2 regions of the Rhodococcus sp. NPDC058532 genome follow, and region 2 is predicted to be linked to the other one. Evidence: riboswitches for the same ligand, from Rfam matches in the RefSeq annotation. Region 2 holds a riboswitch; the other holds the start of a gene.

Evidence for each region. Region 2 has a riboswitch for cyclic di-AMP ahead of ACFWQG_RS15050 (NlpC/P60 family protein). Riboswitches for the same ligand answer to the same signal wherever they lie in the genome.
Region 1: linked by a shared signal. The riboswitch ahead of ACFWQG_RS18090 (transglycosylase family protein) and the one ahead of ACFWQG_RS15050 (NlpC/P60 family protein) in region 2 are both predicted to bind cyclic di-AMP.

Annotation. Positions count from the first base shown of each region.
Region 1 is NZ_JBHXNU010000016.1:38,756-45,938, reverse strand. It holds gene ACFWQG_RS18110 (DNA repair helicase XPB) at 1-1,672, opposite strand, end outside; gene ACFWQG_RS18105 (hypothetical protein) at 1,808-2,242, opposite strand; gene ACFWQG_RS18100 (helicase-associated domain-containing protein) at 2,648-4,924, opposite strand; gene ACFWQG_RS18095 (hypothetical protein) at 4,985-5,176, shown strand; gene ACFWQG_RS18090 (transglycosylase family protein) at 5,240-5,872, opposite strand; cyclic di-AMP (ydaO/yuaA leader) riboswitch at 5,877-6,062, opposite strand; gene ACFWQG_RS18085 (glycosyltransferase 87 family protein) at 6,213-7,183, opposite strand, start outside.
Region 2 is NZ_JBHXNU010000011.1:156,362-163,544, forward strand. It holds gene ACFWQG_RS15030 (hypothetical protein) at 52-1,149, shown strand; gene trpD (anthranilate phosphoribosyltransferase) at 1,235-2,269, shown strand; gene ACFWQG_RS15040 (Lrp/AsnC family transcriptional regulator) at 2,312-2,587, opposite strand; gene ACFWQG_RS15045 (DEDD exonuclease domain-containing protein) at 2,624-4,318, opposite strand; cyclic di-AMP (ydaO/yuaA leader) riboswitch at 4,777-4,940, shown strand; gene ACFWQG_RS15050 (NlpC/P60 family protein) at 4,953-5,519, shown strand; gene ACFWQG_RS15055 (NlpC/P60 family protein) at 5,732-6,775, shown strand; gene ACFWQG_RS15060 (peptidase MA family metallohydrolase) at 6,850-7,183, shown strand, end outside.

The DNA.
Region 1 (7,183 bases), on a different contig from region 2:
TCGCCGGTCCGAGCAGATCGTCCGCGTCGGTGATCCGGTACGCGTACCCCTGCTCCGCCAGGAACCGCTGCCGGTGCGCCGCGTACTCGGCGTCGAGGGTGTCGCGGGCGACGACCGAGTAGAAGTGCGCCTGCCCGCCGTCGTGCTTGGGGCGCAGCAGCCTGCCGAGCCGCTGCGCCTCCTCCTGCCGGGACCCGAACGTGCCGGACACCTGCACGGCGACCGACGCCTCCGGCAGGTCGATCGAAAAGTTCGCGACCTTGCTCACCACCAGCGTCGAGATCTCCCCGGCCCGGAACGCGTCGAACAGCTGCTCGCGTTCCTTCGTCTTCGTCGACCCCTTGATCACCGGCGCGCCGAGCGCCTCGCCGAGCTCGTCGAGCTGGTCGAGGTAGGCGCCGATCACCAGGGTCGGGGAGTCGGGGTGCCGGTCCAGGATCGACTTCACCACCGCGTTCTTGGTGTGCGCGGTGGAGCACAGCTTGTAGCGTTCCTCCGGTTCGGCGGTCGCGTACGCCATCCGCTCGGCGTCGGTCAGCGTCACCCGGACCTCGACGCAGTCGGCGGGCGCGATCCAGCCCTGCGCCTCGATGTCCTTCCACGGCGCGTCGTACCGCTTCGGCCCGATCAGCGAGAACACGTCGCCCTCCCGGCCGTCCTCCCGGACCAGCGTGGCGGTCAGTCCCAGCCTGCGCCGGGACTGCAGGTCCGCGGTCATCCGGAACACCGGCGCGGGAAGCAGATGCACCTCGTCGTAGATGACCAGGCCCCAGTCCCGGGAGTCGAACAGTTCCAGGTGCTTGTACTCGCCCTTCGACTTGCGGGTGATCACCTGGTAGGTGGCGATGGTGACGGGGCGGATCTCCTTCTTCTCGCCGGAGTACTCGCCGATCTCGTCCTCGGTCAGCGACGTCCGCGCGATCAGCTCCCGTTTCCACTGCCTGCCCGCGACGGTGTTGGTGACCAGGATCAGCGTCGTCGCCTTCGCCTTCGCCATCGCGGCGGCGCCGACCATCGTCTTACCGGCACCGCACGGCAGCACCACGACGCCGGAGCCGCCCGCCCAGAACGAGTCCGCCGCCATCTCCTGGTAGTCCCGCAGGTGCCAGCCGCCGTCCGCGGACCCGGGGAACCGGCCGTCGTAGTCGAGTTCGATCGGGTGCGCCTCGCCGTCCACGTAGCCGGCGAGGTCCTCCGCTGGCCAGCCGATCTTGAGCAGCAGCTGCTTGAGGTGGCCGCGTTCGGACGGGTGCACGACGACGGTGTCCTCGTCGACCTGGGCGCCGAGCATCGGGGCGATCTTCTTGTGCCTGCGCACCTCGGTGAGCACCGCCCGGTCCAGGCTGACCAGCACCAGCCCGTGCGCCGGGTTCTTCACCAGCTGCAGCCGCCCGTACCGCGCCATCGTGTCGACGACATCGACCAGCAGCGGCTGCGGCACCGCGAACCGGGAGTAGGTGACGAGGGCGTCGACGACCTGCTCGGCGTCGTGCCCGGCGGCCCGCGCGTTCCACAGGGCGAGGGGGGTGACGCGGTAGGTGTGCACGTGCTCGGGTGCGCGTTCGAGTTCGGCGAACGGCGCGATCGCCTGCCGGGCCCGATCGGCCAGCGGATGGTCGACCTCGAGCAGCAGGGTCTTGTCGGACTGGACGATGAGCGGTCCGTCGGTCACGTGCGCCTCCTAGCGTGGACAACCACTCCATTGTCCACGCTGCGCGGAGGAGGCGGCGTGATCCGTCGTCGCGGGTGCCCGACCGCGCAGGAGCGAGCGGGCCACGGAGGACACGAGATCGCGCATGAACGGGGATCATTCCTCGGCCCACCGAATTCGCGATGTATTTTGCGATGGGTCGAGAATATTCACCGCGCGACCATGAAATCCGGTCGAATTTGCCGCACCCGAATCAGGGCCTCGGAAAATTCCGGCCCGGTATCGGGCCTCGCGTTCGGTGTGCCCCGACGTGGCGCCGAGTTCGTTATCGAGGCGGTCCCTGATGCGATCAAGTGCCCGAAGTGTCTTCGTTCCGACGGTGCCCCCGGTTTGGGTCGGGTCGGGGACGGTCGCGAGGAGCGAGTCCCTGATGCACTCGTCGAGGACGAAGATTCGCGCCGACACCAGCGCGGCACGGTGGCCGCTGGAGTGGGGATTTGGCTGTGTCTCGTCGTCGGTGCGCGGGGACAGTTGGTGTACGAGGGTGTCGAGGATTCGGGTCGCCGCCGGCGCGGCCGCGTCGTGCTGCACGGTGCTCGTCCGTCAGTGTCGCTTACGTTTCCGGATGAATTCGCCGGAGTCTGCCGCTCGGTCCCGCTTTTCGGCGCGCCGTTCCTTCAAGGATTGGGTGGGTTTTCTTAGGCTCTTGCCCGGTTTCTTGTCGGCCATTGTCGCTCCTGAATTTCGAAGTGGCAATCACTGGGCCCGACCATACGTCATTCCTCGGGAAAAGCCAGTCGTGCAGGCAGGCGGCTTTCTCGTTCTCGTGCGGCGTCCCGGTGCTGGTCCGGTCGCCTGGGTCCGGCCGCCTGGGTCCGGCCGCCGAGTGGCCCGGCGGTCGGGCGGCGTGAGTGAACGGATCATTCAGTCGATGTGATCGACTGAACGCTTCCGTTCAGTCGGCGGGTGCGCGGGTGGGCGGGGGCGCGGGGTGGGTTAGTCGACGAGTGACACCGACGTCACCCGGTGCAGGGTGAACCGTCGGATCGCGCCGTCGGCGGGGTCGAACGCGTCGAGCTGGCCGCCGCCGACGCTGACCGGGTCGACGATCCGTTCAGTCGCGATGCCCTGTGCGTCGACGTAGCCGATCCGGACGCTGCGCCCGACCTTCACCGCGAGCTGCAGCAGCGCCACCGTCGCGGCACTGCTCGCCCGGCTGCCGTCGGCGCGGACCGCGTCTCCGCGCGGGGTCGACGCGGCGCGCTGTCCGGCCCGCAACTGCCGGACCAGCAGGTCGAGTTGCTCGTCGCTGGGCGGGGCGGGCATCCGGCGCACCGGCCGGGCCCGCCGCTTCGGCACCCGCGCGCCCGCACTCCGCAGATCCACGATGGCGCCCGACGAGTCCTCGCCCGCCGGGGCGAACCCCGCCGCCCGCAGCCGGTCGAGCACCTCGCCCAGCGGAGCCTGCGACACCGCAACAGTCGGGGCGAGGGCCCGCAACGCCAGCGTCTCGGCGACCGTGGAGGACAGCACCTCCGCCAGCGTCGCCGGGTCGTCGCAGCGGACGAACGCCTGCGCGATGCCGACCCGCAGCCTGCCGTGCCTGCGGGCGACATCGTCGATCAGGTACGTCAACGCCTGCGGGACCGGCGTCCGCGAATGCGTGGCGAACAGGGCGTGCAGCTCGGCGGCGGTGCGCCCGGCGTCGAGGGCGCGTCGCACCCCGGCCTCCCCGACCCGGTAGACGGTGGCGGCGCCAGCGGATTCGACGTCGGCGACCAGTGTGATCTCGGCGAGGAGGCCGGGCACCAGCGGCCCGGGCGCGATCACCGTCAGGTCCGCCTGCACCAGCACGTGGTCGATCGGGGTCGGCAGCGCCGCGACCATCTCGGCGAGCACCGACTCCGGTGGGCCGTCGTGCAGCAGGCTGCGCCCCGGCGACGACAGCGCATCCCTGCCGATCAAGCCGACGGCGGCCGCCTCGGTGAGGGTCCGGTCGATCGCGGCGGCGCCGAGCCTGGCCGACCACCGCGGCCGACGCCAGGCCACCACGTCGGCGACCTGGGCGGCGCTCGCCCCGACCCCGGTACCGAGTTCGGCGACGATGTCGAGCAGGAATCGGCGTTCGCGGGGCGCCGCCGACGCGCGCGCCTCGTCGGACAGCGCCGCGATCGGCTTGTCATTCGGGTCCCGCAACCCCACCAGCCACGGCAGGCGCTGCAGGTTCAGCCACACCTGCGCGAGCAGTTGCCACCGATGCGCCGCGGCCGCGTCGAGCCAGCCGTCCGCGGCCGCGGTCGGCGCCCAGTAGTCCTCGCCGGTGTCGGCGGCGGGCGGCGGGTCGGGGAGACCGCTGGAGATCAGGCCCGCCCCGGCCTGCAACTCAAGCAGCAGCGCGAGCCGCGACTCGTCGACGCCGACGATCTTGGCCAGCCTGCGGATCTCCCGGACGCCGAGTCCGCCGGCCCGGAGGCTGGGCGCGGGGTGGTCGCCGAGCGCAACGAGGAGGCGCTCGCAGTGCCGGAGCAGTTCCAGCGCCTCGCCCGCGGCCGCGGCGTTTACCTCGGCGATCCGGTGTTTGCTGCCGCGGATCGTCGGCGGGGTCAGCGTGGTCGGGTCGGTGATGGTCTCGCCGCGCAACGCCTGCCCCACCTGGACGGGCAGTTCGACGGTCTGCTCGTCCCGCCAGGACAGTAGGCCCGCCGCGAGCAGCCGCTGCACGGGCCGATCCGGTGGGGTGCCCGGCGCGGCGTCACGGGTCCGGCCGACCGGGGAACTGTGCGCGAGGGTGTCCAGCAGTCGTCGCTCGTCCGCGGTCAGCGCGTCGAGCGCGGCGGTGATCTGGTCGGGTGTCAGGGCCGTCGTTGCCGGGTCCAGCCGCCACGAGAGGGCCTCGACGGCCGCCGGGGTCACCCGCAACACCGTCGTCCCCCACACCAGGGCCCGCTGCCGCAGCGCGGCAAGGGCACGGTCAACGGCCCGGGCGGGTGCCCGCCCGGCCACCGCGTCCGCGAGCTGGTCCCGCCGCACCCCGGCCGCCGTCGCGCCGTCGCGGCCGAGCAACCCGAGCAGGGTGAGTTCGAGCACGTCGAGGTCGTCGGCGACGCGAAGCACCGAGACGCGCTGCTCCGCCCGGGACGCCAGCACCGTCAGGGTCGACGGGGGCGGGACGGCCAGGTCGGGGCGCAGCCGCAGCAGGTCTGCCAGCTCGGCGTCGGTGCGGGTGGCGAGCCAGGACGCGAGGCTGTCGGGGGCGGCGTCGGTGTCGGTCATCGCATCCAACATTAGTGACCTGGGCTGTACGGGATACGAGGTCGATGTCAAAATGGCCTCGTGGCTAACAATGCGAGCAAGCGATACGTCGACAACGGCTGGCCGGAGCACGTCAAGGAGGGCGACCACGCGGTCACCGAGCTCTCGTCGACGCGGTCCGGTGGGCTCTCCCCGTTCGGTGAGGAGACCGAGTTCCCGCGGCCGGTGTCCGAGCTGCCCTACGTCCATCCCGTCACCGTCATCAACCGCTGACGCCAAGGCGAGCAGCAGAAAGGCCCCGCACCGGTTTGGTGCGGGGCCTTTCTCGTGCACTGGCTAGCGCTGTGCGACCAGCGGCGCGTAGGTCTTGAGGAAGTCGATGACCTGCGGGTTGAGCTTCGCCTGCTCGTACAGGGACTCGACCTGCGGGTCGACGGCGATGCCCCGGGCCTTCACGGCCTGCAGGGTGCTGTCGAGCCGGTCGAACACATCGGCGGTGCCGTCGGTGGTGGGGATGCTGGTGACGTCGGGGGCCTCCGCGGCGGGCGCCGGCGCGGGGGTCTCGGCCGCGGCGGCCGGAGCGCTGCGCTGCGTCGGCGCGCTGGCCAGCCCGAGGCTGGACGAGCAGGACGGCCAGGCGCCCCACCCCTGCGAGGCGAGGACCTTCTCGGCGACGGCGATCTGCTGCTCGCGGCTGGCCTGGTTGGCGGTGGCCGCGTACTCGCCGCCGCCGTGGGAGGTCCACGTGCTGGGGGAGAACTGCAGCCCGCCGTGGTAGCCGTTGCCGGTGTTGATCGACCAGTTGCCGCCTGCCTCGCACTGCGCGAGACGGTCCCAGTCGGAGTCGGGGGCAGCGCTTGCGGGGGCCGCGAAGGCCGCGCCGGCAGCGCCGAAGACTGCGGTGGTGACGACGACCTTGGCTGCCGTCTTGCGGGTGTTCGTGGGCTTGCGATGGCGTCCAGCACTCATGGGGTTTTCCTCTCCGCACGCGCCTGCGAGGTCAGCTGTCGGGTTCGGGCTGAGAGGTCGCCCGGCCGTGTTCGCTCCGTGACCGGCGCAAACAGCGGCTTCACCCCAAGGGAGGCCTGGTGCATGCCTCCCGGTGTCCACTGGGGACGTGGGTCCCCCGTCCTTGTCCCTGGGTTGATCTGTGGGAATCCGTTCCGCGGGACAAGGTTTGGCGCGGCGGTTCGGACTGGCCGGAACACCGACCGGTGACGACCGTACGTGGCCGATCGCGGTGAGTCATCTCCTACGGGAACGGCGTGTTTCCCGCGGTTTCGGCCGACCGCACCGGCGTCTGTGCAGGTCAGCTGGTTGCGGCTCGGTCGAGACCCGGCTGTGACCCAACCGTTATGTGAGGCAGATCACATGGCTCCGCTGGTGTTTTCGGACCCGCCGCGGGGCCGGTCCGCGCCAACGCGACCAGGGTGGTCGCAGCGATCACCACGAACAGCAACGGGTACACCGCGGCGAAGATCGGTGCCAGCGCCGCGGGCACAGGCACCATGAACAGCCCGATCCCGTACACGCCGTCCGGGAACCCGTGCGCCCAGATCAGTAGCGGAAGCGCGAGCGCGGCAGGCAGCAACCAGGCCACCGCGCGGCCGCTGCGCAACGCCCGATCCATCGCCAGGATCAGCAACGGCACGAACCACACCCAGTGGTGCCCCCACGAGAACGGCGAGACCGCGCACGACGTCAGGCCGCACAGCGTCACCGCGAGCAGCGCGTGCCCGCGCCGGTGCGCGAGGAGAGCCGCGGCAAGGCCGAGTCCGGCGAGGGCGACCGCGACACCGAGCCACAGCAGCCGCGGCGGCTCGGCAAGATGCAGCCACCGCGCCAGCACCCCCGAGGCGGATTGATTCGCAGGCCACGCCGTCTCGCCGATCCGCGTCGAATGCCAGATCACCCCGGTCCAGTAGGCCCGCGAATCGGAGAAGATCACCACACACCCGACCGCGACCGTCGCCGCGAAGCCCGCCACCGCGGTCGCCGCGGCCCGCCACTGCCGGGTGAGTAGCAGATGCACAACGAACAGCGCGGGCGTGAGCTTGATCCCGGCCGCGATGCCCACCCCGATGCCGCGCAGCCTGCTGCCCTCGGGCCTGCCGAGATCCCACACGATCAGCAGCATCAGCAGCAGGTTCACCTGACCCAGCCAGATCGTCGTCCGCACCGGCTCGATGACGCTCAGGACCACGGTCAGCAATCCGGTGGCGACGTACAGGGTGCGGTTGGCGCGGTACCCGAGCTGCCGCCAGCACAGCAGCACCACCA
Region 2 (7,183 bases):
GGTCCCGGGGAGGGCGCGCCGTGCCGGGGGATCACATGGGGGTTGCGGGTGTTGCGTGGTGTCGTATCGGTCGGTCTTGCGGTGGCGCTGTGCCTCGGGGTGTCGGGATGCGCCCAACTCGAGGGCACCCCGATCCCGGCGAGCGACGCCGCGGCCGCGCCGGATCCGGCCGCTGGCGGGTCCTCGGAAGCCGCGGAGGGGGGCTCGTCGGGCGCGCTGGTCGACCTGATGGCGCGGATCCGCGGCACCGACAGCTGCGCGATCCACGATCGCGGGTACGCCGAGCGGTGGGGCACCCGGACCGCCGTGAACACCGGCCCGGGGCTGTCCGGATGCACCCTCGTGGTCGGCGACGGTCAGGGCCCGATCCACGTGTTCGAGCTGACGATGGGCAGCGCGCGGGCGCGGGCCGACATCGAGGCGAACGCGGAAACCGTCGGCGGGCACACCGTCTACCGCGATCCCGGCCCCGACGACGACATCTCTCGGGACACCTGCTGGTATCACCTGCCGCAGGTGGACGACGGTGACGCCTTCGGCCGCTACGCGACGCTGCGCGTGCGCCGGGTCGGGTCCGACGGCAAGGCGATCGGCGAGTGGCCGGACCGCTGCGCGGCGGCCAGCGACTACCTGGCCCGGATCATCGACCGGATCGTGGCGCTGCCGCCGCGAGCGGTCCCGGTCGAGGGCCGCTCCCTGATCGGAAAGGACCCGTGCCTTGAGGACCTGGTGCGCGCGAGTTTCCCGGACTGGACCGTCCACCGGCCGACGGTCGGCGTCGGCCAGTGCGGATACGGCCTCACCAGGGACGGCGAGGCGTATCGGGTGGAGGTCGAGGTGCTGTTCAGCCTCAACCCAGAGCAGGCGCTGTACGACGGCGCGCGGCCGATCACGCTGGCAGGCCTGACCGGGATCGAGTCGTCCGACGGCGTCCCCGATCCGGGCCAATGGGAGCGGCCCCGGTACTGCGGGGTGAACCTCACCTACCGGCCGTCGGAGCCGGCCGGGGAGTGGAACGGGCACCTGATCGACGTCGAGGTCCACCCCAAGAAGCTCGACGCCGCCGCCGAGGCGAGCGGGCCGATCCCGTTCGACCCGTGCGAGCGGGTGCACGACCTGGCGACCCGGGTCGTCGCCGCGGTCGGGTGACCACCGGCCACCGCCGGTCGTTCCCTGCCGGGACGACGTCATAAGCTGCACCCCGGATCACAGCGACGACGAAGAGGCGGTTGGAATGGGGACGTGGCCCGAGGTGCTCGGCGCTCTGACGGACGGACGCGATCTCGATGCGGCCACCGCCTCGTGGGCGATGGGCGAGATCATGTCCGACAACGCCACCTCCGCCCAGATCGCGGCGTTCGGCATCGCGCTGAAGATGAAGGGCCCCACGCCGTCCGAGGTGCGGGGGATCGCGGATGCGATGCTCGCGCACGCCCGTCCCCTCGACGTCGATTCCGATGCCGTCGACATCGTCGGTACCGGCGGCGACCGGCAGCACACCGTGAACATCTCGACGATGGCGTCGGTGGTGGTCGCGGCGGCCGGGGTGCGGGTCGTCAAGCACGGCAACCGGGCCGCGTCGTCGAAGAGCGGCGGTGCGGACGTGCTCGAGGCGCTCGGTGTCCGGATCAGCCTGGACCCGGCCGCGGTCGCGGCGTGCGTGCGTGAGGTGGGGATCGGCTTCTGCTTCGCGCCGACGTTCCATCCGGCGTTCCGGTTCACGTCCGGTCCCCGCAAGGAGATCGGCATCCCGACGGTGTTTAACGTGCTCGGACCGTTGACCAACCCGGCCCGCCCCCGCGCCGGCCTGATCGGGTGCGCGTTCGCGGACCTGCAGCCGGTGGTCGCCGGCGTGCTCGCCGAGCGCGGGGTGACGGCGCTGGTGGTCCGCGGCGACGACGGACTGGACGAGATCACCACCTCGACCACCAGCACCGTGTTCGTCGTCGAGGGTGGGAAGGTGCGCGAGGACCGGATCGATCCGACCGCGGTCGGGGTGGCCCGGGTGCCGCTGGACGCCCTGCGGGGTGGGGACGCCGAGGCGAACGCGGTGATCGCGCGGGCGGTCCTTGCCGGTGACCGCGGCGCCGTGCACGACGCTGTCGTGCTCAATGCGGGTGCCGCGATCGCCGCCCATCGCGGCCTGGGCGGCGACCTGACCGAGGCCCTGCGTGCGGGGATGGGCAGGGCCGTCGAGGTCATCGACAGCGGCGCCGCCGCGGCGTTGCTGGACCGCTGGGTCGCGGTCAGTACCCGCCTCGCCGGCTGACCGCCAGCCCGCGCCGAGGCGCGGCGGCGGCGCAGGCCGGTGTCACTCGCCGATGGAGAAGGCGGCCTCGACGTCCGCGCTCGCATAGGAACGGAACGCGATGTGGGTGGTGGTGCGCAGCACCCCGTCCACCTTGTTGATCGAGCCCGTCACCACATCGGCGATCTGCTCGTGGTCGCGGACCTTGACGATCGCGATCAGATCGACGTCGCCCGCGCACGAGTACACCTCGGACACCCCGGTGATGTCGGCGACGGCCTGCGCGGTCTCGGGGATGCGGTTCGCCTCGGCGTGAATGAGGACGATGGCGTTGATCATCTCGCTCCTTACTAACAGGGGTGGGTGGTCCTCAGCCTAGGACGCCGCGCCCCGCGCGAGCGCGCACCACTGCTGCCACGCGCCTGCACCGTGCGCGGGTTCGGCGTACCCGTGGCTGGTGCGGACGATCCGAACGCCGGGGCCGTCGAGCCAGGACGCGATCAACCCGACCTCCCCTGCCGTCGCGCCACGCAGCGGCGACGGGTCGGGCAGCACCGCCTCCGCGGACAGCGTCAGGGCGTCCACCACCGGCATCGGCGGGACGCCCCGCTGCGCGACACCCGCGGAGGCGAGCCTGCCGCTGCGGATCACCGCGAACTCCCAGCCGCCGCCGTCGCGGGGGCGGGCCGCGATCAGTTCGTCGACGGCGGCGACCGCGGCGAGCCGTTGGCAGCGGCGCAGCGCCGTGCCGAGGGCGGCGGTGCGGTCCCGCTGCCGGGCGGCGCTCTCGAACAGTTCGGTGGTCGCGAGGTGGTCGATCCGGGCGCGCAGCCGGTGCAGGGCGGTGTCGTCGGCGCCGCGGATGAGGGCGCGGGCGGCGTCGACGGCCGCGCCGTACCCGGCCGGGTCCTGCGGCTCCCCGCCGGCCGGGCAGCCGCCGACCGCCGCGTCCGGGCAGTCCGCCCCGTGCAGCTGATCGGGTCGAATCTTTTTGGTGCAGCTGCGGATTCGGCATGCTTCGGCGATCGTGGCTGCCACGTCGGCGGCGTCGGTGCGGCTCGTGAACGGGCCGAGGGCGTCGGGTCGCGGCGTCCGCGTGATCGAGAACCGGGGAAACGGTTCCTCGGTCATGGTGATCCACCACGCGCGTTTCGGGAACTTCGAGCGGCGGTTGTAGGGCGGGGCGTGCGCGGCGAGCAGGCGCAGTTCGCGCACCGCGGCCTCAAGCCCGTGCGCGCACTCGACGTGGTCGACGCGGGTGGCGAGGGCCACCATCTCCTTCATCCGGGCACGGGTCTCGGATCCGGTGAAGTAGCCGCGGACCCGGCGCTGCAGGTTCACGGCGGTGCCGACGTAGAGGACCTCGTCGGAGGGGCCGCGGAACAGATAGACGCCGGGGGTGCGGGGCAGGTGCGCGGCGAGCCCCCGCTTGCCCCGTTGGGCCGCCGACACGTTGGGCAGGTAATCGACGAGCTCGGGATAGCTGTGCACGCCGAGGTTGCCGACCCGCTCGATCAGGGCGTGCAGAACGTCGACGGTGGCGCGGGCGTCGTCGAGGGCCCGGTGCGTGGGTCGGGTGGTGACCTGGAACAGGTCGGCAAGGGCGGACAGCTTCACCGACGGCGCCTCCTCCCTGGACAGCACCCGGCGGGCGAGCTTGACCGTGCACAGCACCTGGAACGGCGGCCAGGCGAGGTCGAGCCGCGACGCCGCGGCCTTCAGGAATCCGACGTCGAACGGTGCGTTGTGGGCGACGAGGACGGCGCCGCGGGCGAACTCGAGGAAGCTGGGCAGCGCCCGCTCGATGCGCGGGGCGTCGACGAGCATCGCGGAGGTGATGCCGGTGAGCTGGACGATGTACGGGGGCACGGTGCGACCGGGGTCGACGAGGGTGCCGAGTTCGCCGATCACCTCACCGCCGCGGATCTTGACCGCGCCGATCTCGGTGATGGCGTCCTCGCCTGCGCTGCTGCCGGTGGTCTCGAGGTCGACGACGACGAAGGTGGTGTCCCGCAGCGGGGTGTCCAGCTCGTCGAACGTCAGCTGGTGTGCGGCGTCACGGGAACTCACCTGGCCGAGGCTAGGCGGCGGCACCGACAGGCCCGCCGACACGCCGTTCCGGCCGTGTTGAGACGAGCGTCACACGGATCCGGATTTGCCGTCGGCGTCGGGTCGGCGCCGCCGTCCCGCCCGGCGGATGTCGCTACCGGGTTGCGGGCTCCATGCGGCGGGCGGCCCCGCGCCGACCGAGTGGTCGGTTGTGATCGCCCGCAGGGTACTGAACTGGACGAACGAACCGTGCTGGTGCGGGTGACGGGCGTCGTCGCCGGGTCCGCGGCAGGCGGCGGGTGAACACAGACCAGGTGGTCGTTATCGGTTTGTGATCAAGATCGGGCCGGACGGTCGGTTGGTGGGCGAAACGCGACAATTGTCCGGTTTGCTCGCCCGGTCGAATCGACAGCGGCGGGGGCCTTTCGTAATCTCGTTGAGACCTTGCGGAGTCTTGCCGCGCCACACCGGCGCAGCATCGCGAGGTACCGCCTAATCGATGGCCCGCAAGGGAATCGAATCGGGGACCCACGTTTCCACTGGGGTGAATCCCGTCGGAGCGCAGCCGCGCGCCGCCGGGTAGGGCTGATCTTCCCAGCCCGAACCCGTCAGCTAACCCGGTCGGCGGCAGAATGGAAGAAAGGCCCCTCCTTTCGTGGCAACACCGATCATCAAGGCCCGGCGCGTCGCCGTCGCAGGCATTCTCGCCGTCGGCGCGATCACCGCCTCCGCGGCGCCCGCCCTTGCCGAGCCCGTCACGGTTCCCGGCGTCGGCACCTTCGACATCCCCGGCGTTCCCGCGCAGACCATCGAGATCCCCGGGCTCCCGCAGCTCCCGGTCCTCCCCGGCGCCCCCGCGCCCGCCCCTGCCCCCATTCTCACCGCAGGCCAGAAGGCCGTCGAGGCGGCAGCCAGCAAGATTGGCTCGCCGTACGTGTGGGGTGCCGCAGGCCCGGACGCCTTCGACTGCTCCGGCCTGATCCAGTGGGCCTTCAAGCAGGCGGGCCTGAACCTGCCGCGCACCAGCTACGACCAGGCGGCAGCGGGAACGCCGGTGGCCACCAACGCGCTGCAGCCCGGTGACGTCGTGTCCTTCTACGGCGGATCGCACTCGGGGATCTACGCGGGCAACGGTGAGGTCATCCACGCCGCCACCTCCGGCACCCCGGTCAAGCGCGCCCCGATCGCCTCGATGCCGATGGACGGCGCCCGCCGCTACTGACATCGCCGCTCGCCACGCTCGGGGAAGAAGCGTGGCGGCCCAGCCGCCGACGGGCCCGTCGATCCACACCGGATCGGCGGGCCCGTCGGCGTATGCGGGGGTGGGTCACCGGCGGGCGGAATGTCCGGAACACCGGGGTGGACATCACGGCGGGCCGTTCCGTAACCTTGCCGAGACCTTTCGGTGAAGAAAAGAACAGGAGCACCCGGCACGTGGCGTCACTGAGGACGCGGTCTACCGCGATCGCAACCGGGCTGCTTTCACTCGTTCTCGTCGCGGCGGGCACCGGGCCCGCGGTGGCCGACCCCGCGATCGACAACCCGACGGCCGCGCTCGAGCGGCTCGCGGACCTGTCCCGCAAGGCCGAACAGACCACCGAGGCGATGCACAACGCGCAGATCGACCTCGACTCCAAGCTGTCCGTGCAGCGCGACGCCGAGGCCCGGCACGAGCAGGACCTGCGCCGTCTCGACGAGGCCAGGGCGACGATGGCCCGGTTCCAGCCCGCGGTGGACCGGCTCACCGTCGCCAACTATCAGGGCGGCCGCGTCAACCGGCTGTTCGCGGTGATGGTGTCGGACTCGCCGCAGCAGCTCCTCGACCAGATGTCGACGCTCAGCGTGCTCTCCGCGGACACCGCCGCGCAGGTCCGCGAGTTCACCGAGGCGAGCGACGCCGCGGTCGCCGCGGAGGAGTCGTCCCGGCAATCCGCGGACGACGCGAGGACGGCCACCGAGCACGCCCGCTCGATCAGCGACGACCTGCAGCGAACCCAGAGCGACCTGCAGGGCCAGATATCCCAGGTCACGGCCGCGTTCGCGGATCTGACCAGCGCGGAGAAGGACACCCTCGCCGGGTCCGCGTTCCCGCCCGGCTTCGACCCGTCGACGGTCCTCGCCGGCCTGGTCCCCGGCGCGAACTCCAGTGCCGTGCAGGCGGCGCTCACCCAGGTCGGCAAGCCCTACGTGTGGGGCGCGACCGGACCCGACGGCTACGACTGCTCGGGCCTGATGGTGTGGGCGTACAAGCAGATCGGCAAGGTCCTGCCCCGCTCGAGTCAGGCGCAGGCCGCGGGCGGAACCCCCGTCCGCAAGGAGAACCTGCAGCCGGGCGACCTGGTGCTCTACTACTCCGACGCCTCGCACGTGGGGATGTACACGGGCAACGGGAACATCGTGCACGCCTCCACCTTCGGCGTCCCGGTGAAGGTGGCGCCGGTCGACGCGTACCCGTTCTACGGCGCGCGCCGGTACTGATCATCGAACGGGGGGACGCGCCGCGGCCGGCTCGCCGCACGATCCGGACCTGGGAGGCGCTGGCGCTGGCCGGGTTGCTGACCGTCGTCGCTGGCGCGGCCGGCCTGGTGCTGCAGCAGCCCTCCGTCGAATCGCAGCAGGCGCCAACCGCGGAGCAGGCCAACCCGTTCGAGGAGGCGCGCCGCACCGGGGTCCGCGACCTGCTGGACCGATGGTCGGCGGCCGTCCGCGCCGGGGACGAGCCCGCGCTCGCCGCGCTGTTCGACCCGGGCGCGATGCCCGAATTCCTGCCCTCCGAGGTGCGGAGGATGCACGCGCTGGCCGCGGTGCCGCTGGCCGACTTCGGGTACGAGATCGGCCGCGGCCCGGAAACGCCGGTGCCGACCGACCTCGCCGAGCAACTGCAGG